Regions from separate parts of the Isoptericola sp. NPDC019482 genome, predicted to be linked through region 2. Evidence: predicted binding sites of a transcription regulator. Region 2 holds the regulator's gene; the other holds the start of a gene.
The links. The regulator Rex, encoded in region 2, represses fermentation and respiration genes when NADH is low (regulators of the CRP and FNR family bind a similar motif). The targets are predictions, from matches to a motif close to CTTGTGAANNNNTTCACAAG.
Positions count from the first base shown of each region.

Region 1: pflB (formate C-acetyltransferase) is a predicted target of Rex. The motif match lies at 6,469-6,488, and genes of this name have one in related genera.

Region 1 is NZ_JBEYBQ010000008.1:73,754-84,690, reverse strand. Features, by position in the region: gene ABZ493_RS08185 (pyridoxal-dependent decarboxylase) at 1-1,122, opposite strand, end outside; gene ABZ493_RS08180 (glutamate--cysteine ligase) at 1,332-2,468, shown strand; gene ABZ493_RS08175 (PIG-L deacetylase family protein) at 2,478-3,245, opposite strand; gene pflA (pyruvate formate-lyase-activating protein) at 3,305-4,174, opposite strand; gene pflB (formate C-acetyltransferase) at 4,177-6,432, opposite strand; gene ABZ493_RS08160 (HAD family hydrolase) at 6,594-7,259, opposite strand; gene dxs (1-deoxy-D-xylulose-5-phosphate synthase) at 7,309-9,201, opposite strand; gene ABZ493_RS08150 (GuaB1 family IMP dehydrogenase-related protein) at 9,409-10,857, shown strand.
Region 2 is NZ_JBEYBQ010000006.1:2,439-13,375, reverse strand. Features, by position in the region: gene ABZ493_RS06445 (TlpA disulfide reductase family protein) at 1-431, opposite strand, end outside; gene ABZ493_RS06440 (histidine phosphatase family protein) at 428-1,072, opposite strand; gene ABZ493_RS06435 (pectate lyase) at 1,163-1,969, opposite strand; gene ABZ493_RS06430 (pectate lyase) at 2,173-3,387, opposite strand; gene ABZ493_RS06425 (MarR family transcriptional regulator) at 3,607-4,113, opposite strand; gene ABZ493_RS06420 (YceI family protein) at 4,216-4,764, shown strand; gene ABZ493_RS06415 (redox-sensing transcriptional repressor Rex) at 4,821-5,480, opposite strand; gene ABZ493_RS06410 (glutaredoxin family protein) at 5,512-5,778, opposite strand; gene ABZ493_RS06405 (HAD-IB family hydrolase) at 5,820-6,623, shown strand; gene ABZ493_RS06400 (30S ribosomal protein bS22) at 6,721-6,819, opposite strand; gene ABZ493_RS06395 (acetoin utilization protein AcuC) at 6,974-8,149, opposite strand; gene ABZ493_RS06390 (potassium transporter TrkG) at 8,214-9,602, shown strand; gene ABZ493_RS06385 (TrkA family potassium uptake protein) at 9,648-10,319, shown strand; gene ABZ493_RS06380 (DUF4143 domain-containing protein) at 10,326-10,937, opposite strand, start outside.

The DNA.
Region 1 (10,937 bases), on a different contig from region 2:
CCGGGCGTGCTCCGCCAGCCCTCCGACGAGCCCGGCCAGCCCCTCCCGCCCCAGCGAGCGCAGCGCGGCCCAGGTGGGCACGCCGCGGGCGCGCCGCGAGAGCTCGGGCGCCTTGTCGTAGGGGTTGCCCGGGCCGGGCGCGTCCACGAGGTACGCCGTGTGCACGCCGAACGCCGCGCGGACGGCGGCGGGATCGGCCACGACGGCGACGCCGCAGTCGTACGGCACGTTCAGCGTCTTGTGCGCGTCGGTCGCCCAGGAGTCGGCGCCCCCGATCCCCTGCACGAGGTGGGCGAGCCCCGGCGCCGCCCCCGCCCAGAGGCCGAACGCGCCGTCGACGTGCACCCAGGCGCCGTGGTCGTGCGCGAGCGGGATCGCCTCCGCGAAGGGGTCGAAGGACCCGGAGTGCACGTTGCCGGCCTGCAGCGCCACGATCGTCGGAGCACCCGGCGGCACCTCGGCGAGCGCGGCCGCCAGGGCGTCCGTGCGCAGCCGGCCCTGGTCGTCGGCCGCCACCACCGTCGGGGCCCCGAGCCCGAGGTAGCGCAGCGCGAGGTCGACGGAGTCGTGCCGCTCCGCGCCGACCAGCACGCGCACCGGGGGCCCGCCCGTCAGGCCCCGCTCGTGGACGTCCCACCCCGCCCGAGCGAGCACCGCCCCGCGCGCCGCGGCCAGCCCGGTGAGGTTCGCCGTCGTCGCGCCGGTCACGAAGCCCACGTCGGAGCCGGCGGGCAGCCCGAGAGCGTCGAGCACCCACCGTCCCGCCTCCTCCTCGACCGCGACGACACCCGGCGTGGAGAACCGCATCCCGGCGTTCTGGTCCCAGGCGCTCACGAGCCAGTCGGCGCCCAGCGCCGCGGGCAGGGTGCCGCCCATGACCCAGCCGAAGAACCGGCCCGACCCGATCGCCATCAGGCCGGGCTCGACCCGGGCGGCGAGCTCGTCGACCACGTCGGCCGGCGCGATCCCCCGACCGGGCAGCGGCCCGGCGAGCGTCCGCCCGACGGCGTCCGCGTCGGCGCGCGGCGGGACCGGCCGCTCCCCCACGTCGTCGAGCCACGCCCGCGCGTGGTGCACGGCGCGGTCGAGCGCGCCGTCGAAGTCCTTGCCTCTGACCGTCATCCGGGTGCTCCTTCGCGACCGGCCTCGGTGCCGCCACCAGGATATCGAGGGGGGATATCGAGGGGGATATCGAGGGGGATATCGAGGGGCGGTACGACGGCCTCGACAGGAGGGAGGGCCGGGCCCGGCACTCCGGACGTCCCCGCCGCCCGGGCCCGCGACCTCGCGGAGGTGCGCGACCATCACGCACGCGTGTGAGACTGCCCCGCATGAAGCGGACCATGGGTGTCGAGGAGGAGTTCCTCCTGGTGGGCGACGACGGACGGCCGGTCGCCAAGGCGTCGGAGGCGCTCGACGCGTCCGAGGAGGCGGACGACGCAGCGGACGGCGGTCCCCGCCCTCCCGAACCGGGCGTGGAGGCGGCCGGCGGGGCGCTCGAGGCCGAGTTCATGGAGGAGCAGCTCGAGACGGCGACGCACCCGCGCCGCGAGCTGTCGGACCTCGCCGCCGAGATCCGTGCCGGGCGCGAGCGCGCGCAGTCGGCCGCGGACCGGGTCGGGGCACGCGTCGCCGCCCTGGCCACCTCACCGTGGCCGTTCGAGGGCACCACCGTGGCCCGCCTCCGGTACCTGGAGGCGCGGGCCAAGTTCGGGCTCACGGCCCGTGAGCAGCTCACCAGCGGCTGCCACGTGCACGTCGCCGTGGCCGACGACGCGGAGGGCGTGGCCGTGCTCGACCGGATCGGACCCTGGCTGTCCGTGCTGCTGGCGCTGAGCGCCAACTCGCCGTTCTGGCAGGGCGAGGACTCCGGCTTCGCCAGCTACCGGTCGCAGGTGTGGGCGCGCTGGCCCACGTCGGGGCCGGCGCGGGCGTTCGGATCGCCGGAGGGGTACCACGAGGCGGTCGCGGACCTGGTCGCCACCGGCACCATCCTCGACCAGAACATGGTCTACTTCGACGCCCGGCTGTCGGCGCGCTACCCCACGGTCGAGGTGCGCATCGCCGACGTCTGCCTCGACGCGGACACGGCCACCCTGCTGGGCGCGCTGGCCCGCGGCCTGGTCGAGACGGCCGCACGGGAGGCGGCGGAGGGCCTGCCCGCCCCCGTGCTGCGCACCGAGCTGCTGCGCACGGCCGCCTGGCGCGCCGGGCGCTCGGGCCTGTCCGACGACCTCCTGTCCCCGCACACCTGGCGGCCCGCCGGGGCGCACGACGTCGTCGGGCAGCTCGTCGCGCACGTGCGCGACGCGCTGGTCGACGCCGGCGACCTGGACGCCGTCACCGAGCTGCTCGGCCGGCTCTGGTCGTCCGGGGACGGCGCGACGAGGCAGCGCGCGTGGCACGCCGCCGGGTACGGCGACCTGCGCCGGGTGGTGGACCGGGCGGTCGCGGCGACGCACGCCTGACCGGCGGCGTCAGTCGTCCCAGCCCGTCCGCAGCACCTCGAACGGGGTCGCGTGCGCCACGCCGAGCCGCGGCCCGGTGGCGGACGTCATCCGGGCGAGGAACTCGGCGGGGTCGAAGTGCTCCCACCCGAGCCCGTCGAGGTAGGCGGCGTGGGCGCGGAGCGAGGCGACCCCGGCGTCGAAGGTGTCGGTGACGTCCACCGCGTGCTGCGCGTCGGGCGATCCGGCGACCCACACCTGACGTACCCCGCCCCACGGCTCGAGCCCGTCGTCCTCGAGCTGGTCGGGGAACACCCAGCGGTTGCCGGCGTCGCGTACGGCGTCGACGACGGCGCGGCCGGTCGCGACGTGGTCGGCCTGGTTGAGCATCCCGCCCGGGAACGTCTCGCGGTAGTTGCCGGTGATGACGACCTCCGGCCGGTGCCGGCGGACGGCGCCCGCGATCGCCCGACGCAGCGGCAGCCCGTACTCGATCACGCCGTCCGTGAAGCCCAGGAACTCGACCTCCTCGACCCCGACGGCGCGCGCGGAGGCGACCTGCTCGCCCTCCCGCACGCGGCGCGCCTCGTCCGGGTGCATGCCGTCGATCCCGGCCTCGCCGCTGGTCACCATGGAATAGACGACGCGCTTGCCCTGGCCCGTCCAGCGGGCGACGGCCGCGGCGGCGCCGAACTCCATGTCGTCGGGGTGCGCCACCACCGCGAGCGCCGTCGTCCAGCTCTCGTCGAGAGGCCGCAGCGGGGCGTCCTCGTCGGCACGGTCGGGTGTCGTCGTCATGCCGACCACGCTAGCGACGACGCCGCGCGGCCGCGCGCTCCGAGCGGCGTCGTCCGACGTCAGTACGTCGTCAGCCCGTGGGCGCGGAAGACGTCGCGCACGGCCTCGGTCGCCTCGGGCGTCGGCGGCTCGGTGTCGTCGAGCTCGTACGCGCGGCCCAGCTCGGCCCACTTGTCGCGGGCCATCTGGTGGAAGGGCAGCACCTCGACGCGCTCCACGGTCCCGGGCCGCACGGCCTCGATGTCGGCGGCGTGCCGGGCGAGGGCCGCGACGTTCTCCGGGTCGTCGGTGAGGCCGGGCACCAGCACGAAGCGCACCCAGACCTTGACGCCACGCTCGGCCAGGCGACGCCCGAACCGCAGCGTGGGGGCGAGCGACCGCCCGGTGACGCGCCGGTACGTCTCCTCGTCGCCCGACTTGATGTCGAGGAGCACGAGGTCGGTGTCCGCCAGCATCGCGTCGGTCGCGTTGGCGCCGAGGAACCCGGAGGTGTCGAGGGTGGTGTGCACCCCGAGCTCCTTCGCACCGCGCAGGATCCGCGCGGCGAACGCCGGCTGCATGAGCACCTCGCCCCCGGAGAGCGTGAGGCCGCCGCCGGTCGCGGTGAAGATGCCGCGGTAGCGGGCCACACGCGCCAGCAGGTCCTCGGCGAGGACGGGCTCGCCGTCCTTCATCGCGAGCGTGTCGGGGTTGTGGCAGTACAGGCAGCGCAGCGGGCAGCCGCTGAGGAACACGGTGAGGCGCGTCCCCGGGCCGTCGACGGCCGTCACCAGCTCCCAGGAGTGCACCGAGCCGAGCTCGCCGGAGCGCATCAGCGCCAGGCGGTCGGAGCGGCCCACCTCCTCGGTGTCCACGGTCTCGATCCCCCGCAGGCCGGCGCCGGCCCGGCGCCGGGAGGGGGCGTCCAGCGTCGCCGGGCCGGCAGTCATGGTCAGAGCCCCCCGTGGAAGGTCCGCGACAGCACGTCCAGCTGCTGCTCGCGGGTCAGCCGCACGAAGTTCACCGCGTAGCCGGAGACGCGGATCGTGAGCTGCGGGTAGTTCTCCGGGTGCTCCATCGCGTCCTCGAGCGTCTCGCGCACGAGGACGTTGACGTTCATGTGATAGCCGGCGCCGCCCACCGAGGCGTCGAGCAGGCCGGCGAGGTTCGCCACCTGCTCCTCGCGGGTGCGGCCGAGGCCGGACGGCACGACTGTGTTGGTCAGCGAGATGCCGTCCTGCGCCTGGTCGTAGGGCAGCTTCGCCACCGAGAGCGCGGAGGCGAGCATGCCGTGCGTGTCGCGCCCGTTCATCGGGTTGGCGCCCGGCGAGAAGGGCTCGCCGGCGCGGCGGCCGTCCGGGGTGTTCCCGGTGGCCTTGCCGTAGACCACGTTGGACGTGATCGTCAGCACCGACTGGGTCGGCACGGCGTCGCGGTACATCGGGTGGCTGCGGATCTTGGCCATGAACGACTCGACCAGCTCGACGGCGATGGCGTCGACGCGGTCGTCGTCGTTGCCGTAGGCCGGGTAGTCGCCGTCGATCTCGTAGTCGACGACGACGCCGCTCTCGTCGGCCACCGGGACCACCCGGGCGTAGCGGATCGCCGACAGGGAGTCCGCCGCGACCGACAGTCCCGCGATGCCGCAGGCCATGGTGCGGAGCACCTCCCTGTCGTGCAGGGCCATCTCGAGCCGCTCGTACGCGTACTTGTCGTGCGACCAGTGGATGCAGTTGAGCGCCTCGACGTACGTCTCGGCGAGCCAGTCCATGGTGCGGTCGAAGCGGGCGCGCACGTCGTCGTAGTCGAGCGGCAGGCCCGGGGCGACGGCGGGGAACGCCGGCGAGACCTGCTTGCCGGTGACCTCGTCCTTGCCGCCGTTGATCGCGTACAGCAGCGCCTTGGCGAGGTTCACGCGGGCGCCGAAGAACTGCATCTGCTTGCCGACCGCCATCGGCGAGACGCAGCACGCGATCGCCGCGTCGTCGCCCCAGGCCGGGCGGATCTGCTCGTCCGACTCGTACTGCACCGCGGACGTGTCGATCGACACCTTGGCGCAGAACTCCTTGAACCCGTCGGGCAGGCGCGGGCTCCAGAAGACCGTCATGTTCGGCTCGGGGGCCGGGCCCAGGTTGTACAGGGTCTGCAGGAAGCGGAACGAGTTCTTGGTGACGAGCGGGCGGCCGTCCTCGCCCATGCCGCCGATGGTCTCGGTGACCCAGGTGGGGTCGCCGGAGAAGAGGGCGTCGTACTCGGGGGTGCGCAGGAAGCGCACGATCCGCAGCTTGATGACGAAGTCGTCGACGATCTCCTGCGCCTCGGACTCGCTGAGGCGCCCGGCCTGCAGGTCCCGCTCGAGGTACACGTCGAGGAACGTCGACGTGCGCCCGAGCGACATCGCGGCGCCGTTCTGCTCCTTCACCGCGGCGAGGTAGCCGAAGTACAGCCACTGCACGGCCTCGCGGGCCGTCGTCGCCGGGCCGGAGATGTCGTACCCGTAGGACGCGGCCATCTCCTTGAGCTCGCCGAGGGCGCGGATCTGCTCCGCGTGCTCCTCCCGCTCGCGCACCACGGTCTCGCTGAACGGCTGGACGTCGAGGCCGAGCTTGTCGACCCTCTTCGCGGCGACCAGCTGGTCGACGCCGTACAGGGCCACGCGGCGGTAGTCGCCGATGATCCGGCCGCGTCCGTACGCGTCGGGCAGGCCGGTGATGATGTGGGAGCTGCGCGCGGCGCGGACGTTCGGCGGGTAGACGTCGAAGACGCCCTGGTTGTGCGTCTTGCGGTACTCGGTGAACACCGTCCTGAGGGTCTCGTCGACCGGGTAGCCGTACGTCTTCAGCGCGCCCTCGACCATGCGCCAGCCGCCGTTCGGCATGATCGCGCGCTTGAGCGGGGCGTCGGTCTGCAGGCCGACGATGAGCTCGGCGTCGCGGTCGATGTAGCCGGGCCCGTGGGCGGTGATCGCCGCCGGGGTGTGCGGGTCGACGTCGTAGACGCCCTTCTCGCGCTCGGCCGGGAACATCGCCGACAGCTTCTCCCACACCGCGGTGGTGCGCGCCGTCGGCCCCGCGAGGAACGCGTCGTCGCCGGTGTACGGGGTGTAGTTGCGCTGGATGAAGTCGCGCACGTCGATGCCGTCGCACCAGGGTCCCGGGGTGAAGCCCGTCCAGGCGGTGGTCGTGGTGGGTGCCGCGTCGGTGGTCATAGGAGCCCCCTCCTTCTGAGGTATGACCACAGCCTATTCGTGAAGCCTTTCACAAGCCAGGTCGTGGGGCTGTGACGTCGCAGACACCTTCGAGCACGGGATCCGTATCGCCATCCGGCCGGTTGGCGATACGGATCCCGTGCTCGAAGGTGACTGTCGGTTCAGTCGAGGACGGCCCCGGGCGGGGAGGCCGCGAGGGCGAGCGCCTCGCGCGTGGTCGCGGCGACGACGTCGGGGCGGTCCGTACCGGCCCACGACCGGCCATGGGAGACCCACGCCGTGCGCGTGCCGGCCGCACGGCCCGCAGCCACGTCCGCGTGGGCGGCGTCGCCGACCATCCAGACCTGACGCCGGTCGACGTCTGACCTGCCGAGCCGCTCGAGCGCCACCTCGAGCAGGCGGGGATCGGGCTTCGTGAATCCCTCCTCCCCCGACACGACGACCGCGTCCACGTGGCCCTCCAACCCGCACCGAGCGATCTTGGCGCGCTGCTGAGCAGACGTCCCGTTGGTGACGATCGCCACCGGGTGCCCGGCGCCACGCAGCACGTCGAGCGCGAAGAGCACGCCGTCGTAGGGCCGCACGCCGGCGACGATCCCTTCCCGGAACCGGTCGATCGCAGCCGGGACGTCGTCGTCCCACCCGAGCCGGGCGATCAGCAGCCGCGCGAGAGCCTCCTTGGACCCATGGCCGTCCTCGTCGACCGCGACGATCTCGGCGAGGTCGTCGGCCGTGCCGCCTGCGGCGTCGAGCTCGCCCGACGCCCACGACACGAACGCCTCCGTGCGGCCCACCAGCGTGTTGTCGAGGTCCAGGAGCCAGATCATGAGCGCGAGGTTAGCGGCGCCCGGCCGCCCGGCGACCGCCCGTCTCGCGTCAGTCGCGCGCGAGCGCCGCGAGCGCGTCGCGGACGGCGTCCTCCGCCCGCATCCGCTGCTGTCCGATGATCTGGTCGCGGCTGGCGTGGTCGAGGAACGCCACCGGCAGCCCGACGTGCACGAACGGCGTGCGCACGCCCTGCTCCCCCGCCCGCTGGGCGGTCATGGCGCCGACGCCTCCGTCGACGACGCCGTCCTCGATCGTCAGCACGAGGTCGTGCTCGCCGGCGAGCTTCACCAGGGTCTCGGGAACCGGCAGCACCCAGGTGGGCGCGACGACGTCGACCGCGAGGCCGTGCGCCGCGAGCGACTCGCCCGCCGCGAGTGCCGTGCCCACCATCGACCCGACGCCCACGACGAGCACCTTGCGCCCGTCACCCGCGCTGCCCGCACCGGGCACGTGGCGCGCGACGACGTCCACGCCGTCGAGCTCCTCGAGCGCCGGGATGGCGTCGGCGAGCGCGCCCTTGGGGTAGCGCACGACCGTGGGCGCGTCGTCGACGTCCACCGCCGCGCGCAGGGCCGTGCGCAGGGTGGGCTCGTCGCGCGGCGCGGCCAGGCGCAGGCCGGGGACGATGCGCAGCATCGCCATGTCCCACATGCCGTTGTGGCTGGCGCCGTCGTCCCCGGTGATGCCGGCCCGGTCGAGCACGAACGTCACGCCCGCCCGGTGCAGGGCGGCGTCCATGAGCACCTGGTCGAAGGCGCGGTTGAGGAAGGTGGCGTAGACGGCGACCACCGGGTGCAGACCGGCGAACGCCATGCCTGCCGCCGAGGTCGCGGCGTGCTGCTCGGCGATGCCGACGTCGAAGGTGCGGTCCGGGAACTCCTGGGCGAACGGCGCCAGACCCACGGGGTGCAGCATCGCCGCGGTGATGGCGACGACGTCGGGCCGGTCGCGGCCGATCTTGACGATCTCGTCGGCGAAGACCTTGGTCCAGCCGAACCGCGAGGGCGCGACGGGCAGGCCTGTCTCGGGGTGGATCTGGCCGACGGCGTGGAACCGGTCCGCGACGTCCCGCTCGGCGGGGGTGTAACCGCGGCCCTTCTCGGTGATGGCGTGCACGATCACCGGACCGCCGTAGGACTTGGCCCGGCGCAGCGCCTGCTCCATCGCCGCGACGTCGTGCCCGTCGACCGGGCCGACGTACTTCAGCCCGAGGTCCTCGAACATGCCCTGCGGGGCGACGACGTCCTTGATGCCCTTCTTGAGCCCGTGCAGCCAGTCGTAGGCGAAGCGCCCGGGCGCGCCCGTGCGGTGCAGGGTGCGCTTGCCCCACGACAGGAAGGCCTCGTACCCGCGCGTGGTGCGCAGGGTGTCGAGGTGGTTCGCCACGCCGCCGATGGTCGGCGAGTAGGAGCGCCCGTTGTCGTTGACGACGATGACGAGGCGGCGGTCCTGCGAGGCCGCGATGTTGTTCAGCGCCTCCCAGGCCATGCCCCCGGTGAGCGCGCCGTCGCCGATGACGGCGGCGACGTGCCGCTCGGGGTGCCCCTGCACGGCGTTGGCCTTGGCCACGCCGTCGGCCCACGACAGCGCGGTCGACGCGTGCGAGTTCTCGACGACGTCGTGCTCGGACTCGGCGCGCGAGGGGTAGCCGGACATGCCGCCCGCCTTGCGCAGCGCCGAGAAGTCCTGCCGGCCCGTGAGGAGCTTGTGCACGTACGCCTGGTGACCCGTGTCGAACACGAGGGTGTCCCGCGGGGACGCGAAGACGCGGTGCAGCGCGATCGTCAGCTCGACGACGCCCAGGTTCGGCCCCAGGTGCCCGCCCGTCCGCGACACCTGGTCGACCAGGAAGGCCCGGATCTCCGCCGCGAGCTGCGTCGTCTGCTCCGGCGAGAGCCGGCGGACGTCCTCGGGCGAGCCGATCGTGCTCAGCAGGCTCATGCGTTCCTCCCCGTTCATAACCACACCACTCTAGGCGGTCCCGCCCGGTGGTCCGGGACGTCCCGCGGACGGCGCTCCGCCACGCGAGGGCGAGGTAGAGGGTAGTTTCGACCCTGCCGACGGGAACACGTGACCGCCGGCGAGCGTTCGGCAGAGGGACGACCCAGGAAGCTCGTCCTCTCCCGACACACCTCTCAGGGGACACCTGTGCGCTTTCTCGACGGGCAGCAGCCCACCACCGACCTCACCTACGGCGACGTCTTCATGGTCCCGTCCCGCTCGGACGTGACCAGCCGCTTCGACGTCGACCTCTCCACCGACGACGGCACCGGCACGACGATCCCCGTGGTCGTCGCCAACATGACCGCCGTCGCGGGCCGCCGGATGTCCGAGACCGTCGCCCGCCGCGGCGGCATCGCGATCATCCCCCAGGACATCCCGGTCGACGTCGTCGCCGACGTCGTCGCCGACGTGAAGTCCAAGGACCCCGTCATCGAGACGCCCGTGGTCGTGGCCCCCACGGACACCGTCTCCACGGTGCTGACCCTGCTGGGCAAGCGCGCGCACGGCGCGGCGGTCGTCGTGGCCGACGGCAAGCCCGTGGGCGTCGTCACCGAGGGCGACTGCGCCGCCGTCGACCGGTTCGCGCAGGTGCACCAGGTCATGTCCGACGACGTCGTCATGCTCGACGCCGCGTCGCTCGAGGCCGAGGGCCTCGAGGCCACGTTCGAGCGCATGCACGCCGCGAAGATCCACCTCGCGCCCGTGGTGCGCGACGGCGTCCTCGCGGGCGTCCTCACGCGTAAGGGCGCCGTGCGCTCCTCGGTCTACCGCCCGGCGCTCGACGCCGCCGGCCGCCTGCGGATCGGCGCGGCCGTCGGCATCAACGGCGACGTCGCGGCCAAGACCCGCGAGCTGCTCGACGCCGGCGTGGACGTGCTCGTCGTCGACACGGCGCACGGACACCAGTCGAAGATGCTGCAGGCCCTCGAGGCCGTGCGCTCGGTCGACCCGCAGGTGCCGGTCGTGGCGGGCAACGTGGTGACCGCCGCGGGCGTGCGCGACCTCGTCGCCGCGGGCGCCGACATCCTCAAGGTCGGCGTCGGGCCGGGCGCCATGTGCACCACGCGCATGCAGACCGCCGTGGGGCGTCCGCAGTTCTCCGCCGTCCTCGAGTGCGCGGCCGCCGCGCGCGAGCTCGGCAAGCACGTGTGGGCCGACGGCGGCGTCCGCCACCCGCGCGACGTCGCGCTGGCGCTGGCCGCGGGCGCGTCGCAGGTGATGATCGGCTCGTGGTTCGCCGGCACGTACGAGTCACCCGGCGACCTGCACGACGACGGCACCGGTCGCCTGTACAAGGACTCGTTCGGCATGGCGTCCGCGCGCGCTGTCGCCGCCCGCACCGCCGGGGCGGGCTCCGCCTTCGCCCGCGCGCGCAAGGCCCTGTACGAGGAGGGCATCTCCACCGGGAAGATGTATCTCGACCCGCTGCGCCCGGGCGTCGAGGACCTGCTCGACGAGGTCACGTCCGGCCTGCGCTCGAGCTGCACCTACGCCGGTGCGCGCACGCTCGGGGAGTTCCACGAGCGCGCGCTGGTGGGCGTGCAGTCCGCGGCCGGCTACGCCGAGGGCATGCCGGTCGCCACGAGCTGGTGAGCCGGCGGTGAGCCCCGGCACGAGCACCGGCACGGGCACAGGGCCGACGGCTGCCCGCGCGCAGCTCGCCGCCCTGGCGT
Region 2 (10,937 bases):
ATCGACGGGTAGGGGACGTCGAAGGTGCGCTGGAACGAGAGGGCGGCGCCGGCCTCGTCCTCGGTGTTGATGCCGAGCACCCGCACGCCATCGGCCTCGCGCTCGTCGGCGAGGGCCACGAGGTCGGGCGCCTCGGCGCGGCACGGCGCGCACCCGGCGTACCAGGTGTTGACCACGACGACGTCGCCGAGCCAGTCGGCGGTGCTCACCTCGTCGCCCTCGAACGACGTGCCCTCGACGGTCACGGGGTCCTCGCGGTCTCCCGCGTCCCACTGCTTCACGGAGCCGTCGCCGGAGACGAAGCCCTGCCCGACGACGTCGCCCGCGCCCGAGTCCTGGGCGCCGCACGCGGCGAGCAGGCCGAGGCCGAGCACGGCACCGACGGCCGCGGAGGCGCGCCGGAGCGCGCGCGGACGGGCGGTGCGCATCATGCCCCCGGCACCGGGTCGGCGCCGGCGAGCAGGTCGGCGGCGGGCTCGGTGTAGTGCAGGCCGACGAACGTCTCGCCGTCGAACCGCAGCGACGTCATCGACGCGAGGGCGCACTGCCGGCGGCGCGGGTCGTGCGCCAGGGAGCCGCCCTCGTACGACCGGCGCGTGACCCACACCGGGAGCTGGTGGCTGACCAGCACGACCTCGTGGCCCTCGTAGGCGCGGCGCGCGTCGTCCACGGCGGCGCGCATCCGGGTCACCTGGTCCGCGTACGGCTCGCCCCACGACGGGCGCAGCGGGTTCCACAGGTAGCGCCAGTACTTCGGGTTGGCGAGCTGCCCCGGGTTCTTCCCGATCGTCGTGCCCTCGAAGTGGTTCCCCGCCTCGACGAGCCGGTGGTCGGTGGCGAGGCTCAGGCCGAAGGCCTCGGCCGTCGGCGTCGCGGTCTCCTGCGCGCGCTGCAGCGGGGAGGCGACGACGGCGACGACGTCGCGGCCCGCTCCGGACAGGTGCTGCGCCACGCGGCGGGCCATCGCCTGGCCTCGGTCGGACAGGCGGTAGCCGGGGATGCGCCCGTAGAGGACGCCGTCCGGGTTGTGGACCTCGCCGTGCCGTACGAGATGGACGGTGGTGGTGGCCATGCGTCCCAGTGTCCCAGACCTCCGGGGTACCCAGGTCCTGCTCAGCGGACGCCCCGGAGGTCTGTGACCGTTGTCACCGCAGGGGCGGGATCACTGGTAGCTGATGTCGGACTCCGAGTAGCGGCAGGCGTCGGACGGGCCCTCGGAGATCTTCTCCGGCTCCCCGTCGGTCACGCCCTCGTACTCCTCGCAGATCGCGATGTCCTGGTCGTCGTCACCGAGGATCGTGACGCCCGAGATCGTGGCGGTGTCGCCGAGGTTGGAGTTGATCCCCGCGAGCGACTTGCCCGGCGCCGTCACCGTCACGTCCTGGATCGTCACGTGGCGGTCGTACTGGGTCGAGCAGTTGCCGCACGAACGGTAGAGCTTCCCGAAGTCCTCGACCTGGAAGTTCTTGATGACGAAGTTCCCCGGCCCGTTGTGCTGGAACACCTTGTCGTCGGCGTTGCGGGCGCCGCCGCCGTCGACGGTCATGGTCTGGTCGTCGGACGAGTTGCCCTTGAGGGTCGCGGCGTCCTCGCCGACGTCCTCCCACCACACGTTCTGCAGGGTGCAGGTGCCGTCGCAGTGCACGCCGTCGCCCGCGTCCTCGCCGAGGATGACGTTCTTGAGGACCGCGCCGTCCTCGAGCCTGAAGATGGGGTCCTGCCCCTCCTCCTGGTCCCCCGACCCGATGCCGCCGTAGCGCACCAGCTCGCCGTCGAACGTGCCGCTCACCTCGATGGTCTCGGTCACGTCCTGGTCGCCCGTGGCCGTGGGCCAGTCCGCCGCCGTGGCGTCGGCCGTGGCGGGCGTCGCGGAGACCAGCACCGCCGTGCCGACCGCCACCGCCGTCCCCGCGAGCGCCCCGAGGGTCGCGCGGGTGCGTCCCTTGCTGTTCGTCGTCTTCCGGGTCATCGTCGATCCCTTTCGACTCGTCACATCGTTCTGGCTGGAGCGGCGCCCTCGACGCCGCTCACCCCACCCTCTTCCATCGTTGTACGCCCGAGCAACCGGCTTCTCGCTCCGCGAGACGCCGCCGAGCGGGGCCGCCGGCACGCCAAGGGCCCGGGGTGGTGCGCGCACCACCCCGGGCCCTGGCCGTCCGGCGCCGTGGCGCGTCAGCGGTAGGTGATGTCCGACGACGAGTACCCGCAGGCGGCGGACGGGCCGTCGCCGATCTTGCTGGGCTCGCCGGAGGTCACGCCCTTGTACTCCTCGCAGATGTAGATCTTCCGCGAGGAGTCGCCGAGGATCGTCACGCCCGAGAGCGTGGCCTTGTCACCGAGGTTGGAGTTGATCCCGACCAGCGACTTGCCGGGTGCGGTGACCTGCACGTTCTGGACCACGACCGTGCGCGCGTACTGCTTCGAGCAGTTGCCGCACGAGCGGTAGAGCTTGCCGAAGTCCTCGACCTGGAAGTTCTTGATGACGAACTTCCCGGGGCCGTTGTGCTGGAACACCTTGTCGGACGCCGAGCGGGCGCCGCCGCCGTCGACGGTCATCACCTGCGACGACGACGAGCCCTTGAGCGTCGCCGCGTCCTCGCCGACGTCCTCCCACCACACGTTCTGCAGGGTGCAGGTGCCGGTGCAGTGCACGCCGTCCCCCGCTCCCGTGCCGATGATGACGTTCTTGAGCGTCTCGCCGTCCGAGAGCTCGAAGATCGGCGGCTGCGACTCGTCCTGGTCACCCGAGGAGATCCCGTAGTAGCGCTTCATGCCGCCGTCGAGGGTGCCGCTGACCTCGATCGTGTCCGAGACCTTCTGCTGGCCGTTCGCCGAGGGCCACGCCGGGAACGAGCCGGGCGGCGTCGAGCCGGAGCCGACCTTCACGAGCTCCCACTGCTGGTTGTACTGGTTGGCGTTGGTCAGCTGGGTGACCGTGGCGCCGTTCGCCGTGGACCGGTCGGTGACCGTGACGGCCTTGCCGGAGTGCCGGTTGAGCAGCCGGACCCTGCCGCCCTCGGAGTCGACCAGGCGGAACTGCTGGTTCGCGGCGTTCAGGTCGCCGAACTGCCGGAACCCGGCGCCGTCCGACAGGCTCCACTCCCACAGGTCGAGGACCTTGCCGGAGTTCCTGTTCTGCAGCCGGTAGTAGCCGTCGCCGGAGTCGAGGAAGCGCCACTGCTGCCACGCCCCGTCGTTGCGGTCCCACTGCTGCACGATCTCGCCGTCGGCGGTGGACCAGTTGGCCACCTCCATCGCCTTGCCGCTCTGCCGGTTGAGCAGCACGTACCAGGCGCCCGTGTCGACGGAGGCCGCCGCGGCGGGCACCGCCGTCCCGACCAGCGCCGTGACGGCGACCACGACCGCGGCGACCGCCGCCGCGACCACCCCTCGCAACCGACCTCTCCTTGTGCCTCGGGTCATCGTCGACCCCTCTCGAGCTCGATGGAGCGAGCCCCGATGGTGCGATCCGGGGGCGGGCGGCCGCTCCCGGTGTCCGGGCCAGGCACGCGCCGCGCGAAATCCGTTTCCGCCTCGCCGCCATCTTCTCCAACGTTGAAGGAGGCGAGCAACCGGTTTCTCACGCCCCGAGACGGGAGCGCCGGCCTAACTCTCGACGGGCCCCCTGGCCGCGTCGGCCACCTTCGCCATCGCGCGCCCCAGGGTGGCGAGCTCCTCGTCGGTGAGGGCATCCACCAGCAGGCGGCGGACGGCGGTGACGTGACCCGGGGCGGCGTCGACGAGCGCGGCGAACCCGGCGTCGGTCATGACGCAGTTCACGCCGCGCCGGTCGCCGGGCACCGGCGTGCGGACCACCAGCCCGCGCCTCTCCATCCGGTCGACGGTGTGCGTGAGGCGGCTGCGCGACAGCGCGAGGAAGTCCGCGAGCGCCGACATCCGCAGCGTCCTGCCCGGCGCCTCGGAGAGCTGCACCAGCAGGTGGTACTCGCCGAGCGTGACGGGCAGCCCCTCGTCGTGCGCGTCCCCGAGCGCCTCGAAGAAGCGGGAGGTCCCCTCGAGGAACCGCCGCCACGCCCACTGCTGCTTCTCGTCGAGCCAGCGCACGTCCGCCCGGCCGTCGTCGTCGCGCTCCCGCGCCCTCGTCGCACCCACGGGAATAGGTTACGAGAGCGCCGCGTTCCACCCCCCGTGACGATAGTTGATTCATCAACTATCTTGGTGAACGTCAGCACGACCCAACCCGAGGGAGACACCATGACCGCGCTGCCCGCAGGCCTGACCGCCGGTACCTACGCCATCGACACCGCCCACTCGACCGCCTCGTTCTCCGTGCGCCACGCCGGGATCGCCAAGGTGCGCGGCACGATCGCCATCACGTCCGGCGCGATCACCGTGGGCGACGACCTCGAGTCGTCGGCCGTCTCCGCCGAGCTCGACGCCGCGTCGGTCAACACGGGCGACGAGAACCGCGACGGCCACCTGAAGAGCGCCGACTTCTGGCACGCCGAGGAGAAGCCGGTCTGGTCCTTCGCCTCCAAGGGCATCTCCACCGACGGTGACGACTACACGATCACCGGCGACCTCACGATCAACGGCGTCACCAACTCGGTCGAGCTGCCCACCGAGTTCACCGGCACCGCCACCGACCCGTTCGGCAACCCGCGCGCCGGCTTCGAGTCCGAGATCGAGATCTCGCGCAAGGACTACGGCCTGACCTGGAACGCCGCGCTCGAGACCGGCGGCGTCCTCGTGGGCGACAAGGTCAAGATCGCCCTCGACGTCTCGGCCATCAAGCAGAACTGACCCTCTCGCCGAGATAGAGAAGCCAGACCCGCGAGATAGAGAGGGGTCTGGCTTCTCTATCTCGGCGTGCCGTTCGTCGCGGCGCGCGCCGCGGCGTGGAACGCCAGGATCTGCAGCTCGCCGGCCACGTCCACGGAGCGCACGACGACGTCGTCGGGCAGCTGCAGCGCCACGGGGGCGAACGACAGGATCTCCCGGACACCGCACGCCACGATCCGCTCGGCGATGGGCTGCGCCACCGGCCCGGGCGTCGCCAGGACCACCATCGACACGCCGGTGCGCGCGAGCACCTCCTCCAGCGCGTCGACGTGCTCGATCGCGAGCCCCGCCGCGGAGTTCCCGACGACCTGCGGGTCGGCGTCCAGCAGCGCCACCACCTGGAACCCGCGGGCCGCGTAACCCGAGTAGTTCGCCAGGGCGTGCCCCAGGTTGCCGATGCCGACGATCGCCAGGCGGTGCTCCGACCCCAGGCCCAGCGCCGTCGCGATGTACTGCGCCAGCGACTGCACGTCGTAACCCACGCCCCGCGTGCCGAACGACCCGAGGTAGGACAGGTCCTTGCGCAGCTGCGCCGACCCCACCCCCGACCGCTCCGCCAGCTCCGACGACGACGTCGTCGTCACGCCGCCCTCCGCCAGGTCGCGCAGGGCGCGCAGGTAGTACGGCAGCCGCGCCACCGTCGCGGCCGGCACCGTCGCCTCACCGAGCTCGATCACTGCTGGATCACCCTGTCGTCCTCTCCCGGGCTCAGCGGGCCAGCCGACGCGCGAGCCGCGCGCCGTCCACCCGCCAGAAGCCCTGCTGCACGCCGTCCACCTCGACGACGGGCACGTAGTCCCCGTACTTGCCCACCAGGTCACCGCCGGGGCCGTCGACGTCGATGTCGACCTCCCGCCACGGCTCCCCCGCCGCGCCGCACACGTCCGCGACCACCGCCCGAGCCTCCTCGCACAGGTGGCAGCCGGCGCGCGTGTACAGCAGCACCCGGGGTTCACCTTCGGATCCCTGCGGCATGCTCACCTGCCAAGACTAGCGGCGCCGATACAGTGGACCGCATGCCGTCGCCCGCCGAGTCTTCCCCGCCGGCGCGCGCCGCAGCCTTCTTCGACGTCGACAACACCATCATCCGGGGCGCCAGCGCCTTCCACCTCGCGCGCGCCCTGTACCAGCGCCGGTTCTTCGGCACCCGCGACCTGCTGCGGTTCGCGCTGATCCAGGCGAAGTACGTGGTGTTCGGCGAGTCCCGCTCCCAGATCGAGACCGTGCGCAGCCGCGCCCTGTCGCTCATCGCCGGCCGCTCGGTGGCGGAGATCACCGCCGTGGGCGAGGACGTGTACGACACCGTGCTCGAGCTGCGCATCTTCCCCGGCACGAAACGGCTGCTCGACGAGCACCTCGCCGCCGGCGACCAGGTGTGGCTCGTCACCGCGACGCCGGTCGAGATCGGCGGTCTCATCGCCCGCCGCCTCGGCGCCACGGGCTGCCTCGGCACCATCGGGGAGCACTCCGGCGGCTTCTACACCGGCCGCCTCGTGGGCGACCTCATGCACGGCGAGGCGAAGGCCGCCGCCGTGCGCGAGCTCGCCGAGCGCGAGGGCATCGACCTGTCGGCCTCCTACGCGTACGGCGACTCGCTCAACGACCTGCCCATGATGCGCACCGTCGGGCACCCGTGCCCCATCAACCCCGACGTACGCCTGCGCCGGCACGCCAAGGAGGTCGGCTGGCCCATCCGCGAGTTCCGCGGCCGCGGACGGCGCGTGGCCGGGCGCGGGATGAAGACGGCGTCATGGGCCGGCGCCGCCTGGGTCGCCGGTCTCGTGCTCCGCAGCATCCGGCGGCGCCTGCAGGGCCGCTGACCGCGCCCGCACGGTCCGGGAACAGCGAACGGGCCCGGCACCTCCGTGGAGGTGCCGGGCCCGTTCGCGCACGCTGTCCGCCGTCAGGCGGACGACGTCACTTCTTGTTGCGACGCTGGTGACGCGTCTTCCGCAGCAGCTTGCGGTGCTTCTTCTTCGCCATGCGCTTGCGGCGCTTCTTGATGACGGAGCCCATGAGGTCCTCACAATGCTTGTCGGTCGGTGGAACACGGTTGGTCCCAGGAGCCCTGTCTCCAGGAGCAGCCGACCAACGCGGAAAAGTCCGTCCCCCAGGGTACCCGATGCCCGGCGTCCTCCCGACCGGCGCCCGTCCGACCGGCGCCGTGACGTCAGTCGCGGTACGGGTCCAGCCCCCAGGTGGGGAACACGTGGCGCCGGGTGGCGAGGACCGCGCGGTCGACGTCGTCGGCCGGGTCGTAGCCGTCCGACCACGGGCGCCACGCGACGTCTCCGCTGCCCAGCCGCTCGGCCGGGTCCAGCCCGGAGAGCTCCTCGACCTCCCGCCGCCAGGACTCCGGCAGCTCGATGCCGATCGCCAGCGGCGCGTGCGCCGCCTCGGCCACCAGGCTCGCCCACACCAGCGGCACGACGTCGACCACGGCGTAGCCGCCGCCCCCGAGGGCCACCCAGCGCCCGTCGGCCAGCTCGTGCGCCAGGTCGTGCACCCAGCGGGCCGCGGTCCGCTGGGCCCCCACCCCCACGTTGAGGTCGGTGAGCGGGTCGTTGCCGTGCGCGTCGCAGCCGTGCTGCGACACGATCACCTGCGGGCGGAACTCCCGCACCACCGCCGGGACGACGGCGTCCACCGCGCGCAGCCAGTGCGCGCCGTCGGTGCGCGGCGGCAGCGCCACGTTCACCGCGGTGCCCTGCGCCGCCGTCCCGCCCGTGTCCCCGGCGTTGCCGCTGCCCGGGAACAGCGTGTGCCCGTCCTGGTGCACGGACACGGTGAGCACGCGCGGGTCGTCCCAGAAGATCGCCTCGACGCCGTCGCCGTGGTGGGCGTCCAGGTCGACGTACGCGACCCGCTCCGCCCCCAGGTCGAGCAGCCGCTGCACGGCCGCGGCCGCGTCGTTGTAGATGCAGAAGCCGGACGCCGCGCCGCGCTGGGCGTGGTGCATCCCGCCCGCGATGTTCACGCCGTGGGCCACGCGCCCCGACCAGACGGACTCCGCCGCGTCCACCGACGCCGCGACCAGCCGCGCCGCGGCCTCGTGCATCGCCGGGAACACCGGGTCGTCCTCGGTGCCGAGGCCGCGCGCCGGGTCGGGGGTGCCGTCGGCGGCCGCGCGCCGCACCGCCGCGACGTACGCGGCGTCGTGCACGGTCTCGATGAGCGCGTCGGTCGCGGGGTGCACGTCGGCCACCTCGAGGGCGGGCTCGTCGAGCAGGCCGAGGTCGGCGACCAGCCGCATCGTGAGGTCGAGGCGGGCGGGCGCCATGGGGTGCCCGTGGCCGAAGTCGTAACGCAGGAGCTCGGGGCTCCACAGCAGCCGGGCGACGCGCATCCCGTCACGGTAGCCGACGGCGTGGCAGGCTGTGCCCAGCGACTGAGGGGCGAGAGGGGGCAGGGTGCCGGGGACGTGGGGCGGCCGCGCCATCGCCGTGCGCGGGTGGGTCGACCAGGTCGCCCGCGAGTACCCGGCCCGCCTGGCGATGACGGTCTTCGCGGCCGTCATCACCCTGTTCACACTCCTGCTCCTGCCCCCGTGGGCGACGTCGTCCGGCCGGGGCGCCGCGATCGTCGACGCGTTGTTCACCGCGACCTCGGCGGTGTGCGTCACCGGGCTGGTGGTGCACGACACCGCGACCTACTGGTCCGAGTACGGCCGGGTGATCATCCTGCTCGGCATCAAGATCGGCGGGCTCGGCGTCATGACCCTCGCCTCCCTCGTCGGCCTCGCGGTCTCACGACGGCTCGGGCTGACCCAGAAGCTCCTCACCGCGTCGGAGACCAAGACCGAGCGGCTCGGCGAGGTCGGCGCCCTGCTGCGCACCATCATCATCACGGCCACCACGATCGAGCTGGCCATCGCGATCCTGCTGTTCCCGCGCTTCCTCGCTCTGGGCGACTCCGTCGGCCTGGCGGCCTGGCACGCGGTGTTCTACGGCGTGTCCTCGTTCAACAACGCCGGCTTCGTGCCCACGGAGCACGGGCTCCTGCCGTTCGCCTCCGACTGGTTCGTGCTGATCCCGATCGCGCTCGGCGTGTTCATCGGGTCCCTCGGCTTTCCCGTGATCCTCAACATCATGACGCACCGCCGTCGGCGGCATCACTGGATCCGGTCGCTGTCCCTGCACACCAAGCTGACCGTGACCACGAGCCTCGCGCTGCTCCTCGGGGGCGCGGTGCTCATCGGCGCGCTGGAGTGGTCGAACCCGGCGACCCTCGGCGCCCAGGACGGGGCGACGCGCGTGCTGTCGTCGATCTTCGCCTCGGTGATGCCCCGCTCGGGCGGGTTCAGCAGCGTGCACGTGCACGAGATGCACCAGGAGACCTGGCTCGTCACGGACGCGCTCATGTTCGTGGGCGGCGGCTCCGCGTCCACGGCCGGCGGCATCAAGGTCACCACCCTCGCCGTCATGCTGCTCGCCATCCTCTCCGAGGCACGGGGCGACAAGGACACGGACGCGTTCGGGCGACGGATCCCTCGCGACACGATCCGCCTCGCCATCGCGGTGATGTTCATGGGCGCGACCGCGGTGCTGGTCTCGTGCCTGGCGCTGCTGCGCATGACCCCGTTCAGCCTGTCGGAGATCCTCTACGAGGTGATCTCGGCCTTCGCGACGGTCGGGCTGTCCACCGGCATCACCGCCGACCTGCCCGACCCGGCGAAGTACTGGCTCAGCGGGCTGATGTTCGTGGGGCGCGTCGGCGTCGTCTCGCTGATGGGCGCACTCGCCCTGCGCGACCGGCGCCGCATCGTACGCTTCCCCGAGGAACGCCCGATCATCGGGTGACCTCGCACCGACGTGCCTGACCGACCTGCCTGAAAGAGGAGAACCGTGGCGGACAAGAAGGCTCCCGCGCGCGACGCGGGCGTGCTCGTGATCGGCCTCGGCCGCTTCGGGTCCTCGCTCGCGACGACGCTGGACCGGCTCGGCCAGGACGTGCTCGCGGTCGAGCGCGACCCGAAGCTCGTCGCCCAGTGGTCCGGTCGGCTGCCGCTGGTCGAGGCGGACGCGTCGGAGGCGGAGGCCCTGATCCAGCTCGGCGCCAAGGACTTCGGCGTCGCCGTCGTGGGCGTCGGCACGGAGCTCGAGGCGTCGGTGCTCATCACCGCCAACCTCGTGGACCTCGGCACCCCGCAGATCTGGTCCAAGGCGATCTCCGCCGAGCACGGCCGCATCCTCACGCGCATCGGCGCGCACCACGTCGTCTACCCCGAGGCCGACGCCGGCTCCCGCGTGGCGCACCTCGTGAGCGGCAAGATGCTCGACTACATCGAGGTGGAGGACGGCTTCACCATCGTGAAGATGCGGCCGCCGAAGGAGATGCAGGGCTTCACGCTCGCCCAGTCGGACATCCGCAAGCGGTACGGCGTCACCGTCATCGGCGTGAAGTCGCCCGGCGTGGAGTTCCAGTACGCGACGCCCGAGACGCGCGTGAGCGCCAACGACCTGCTGGTCTGCTCCGGCCACGCCGACCTGCTGGAGCGGTTCTCCGCGCGGCCCTGACCGTCGTCACGGGCCGAGCAGCGCGAGGGGGACCACGGCAATGCCGTCGGGTCGCCGGTACGCCGCCCGCCCTGTGGTGATGACGACCGAGTCGATCACACCGGGCCCGACTCGCTCGGCGAGCCAGTGCAGGTGCCGCACGTCGCGATCGCTCGGCATGGCGCCCAGCTTGACCTCGACCGCCAGGATTCGCCCGTCGTCGCGCTCGACGACGAGGTCGATCTCATGGTCACCACGATGCGTCCGAAGGTGACTGACGGTCGCCCCGGCCGCCTCCGCGTAGACGCGGACGCACAACGTCACCAGGCTCTCGAAGAGAGCGCCGAAGAGGCTCCCCCGGCGAGCGATCGAGGCACCGTCCGGGTTCGGGCGGTCCAACAGGTTCTCCGCGGTCACGCCGAGCAGACGCGCGGCGAGCGCAGGGTCGGCCAGGTGATGCTTCGGCGAGCGGCCCAGCGCCGTCAGGGGACTGCCCGCCCCGACCCAGGCCGGCATCTCCTCCAGCAGCCAGATGCGTTCGAGCGTCTCCCGGTAGGCCGCCGTCGTCGTCCTCGCGGGCTTGCCCGGCTCACCCGCGGTCGCCGCGTCGAGGATCTCGGTGTACGACGCCGTCGTCGA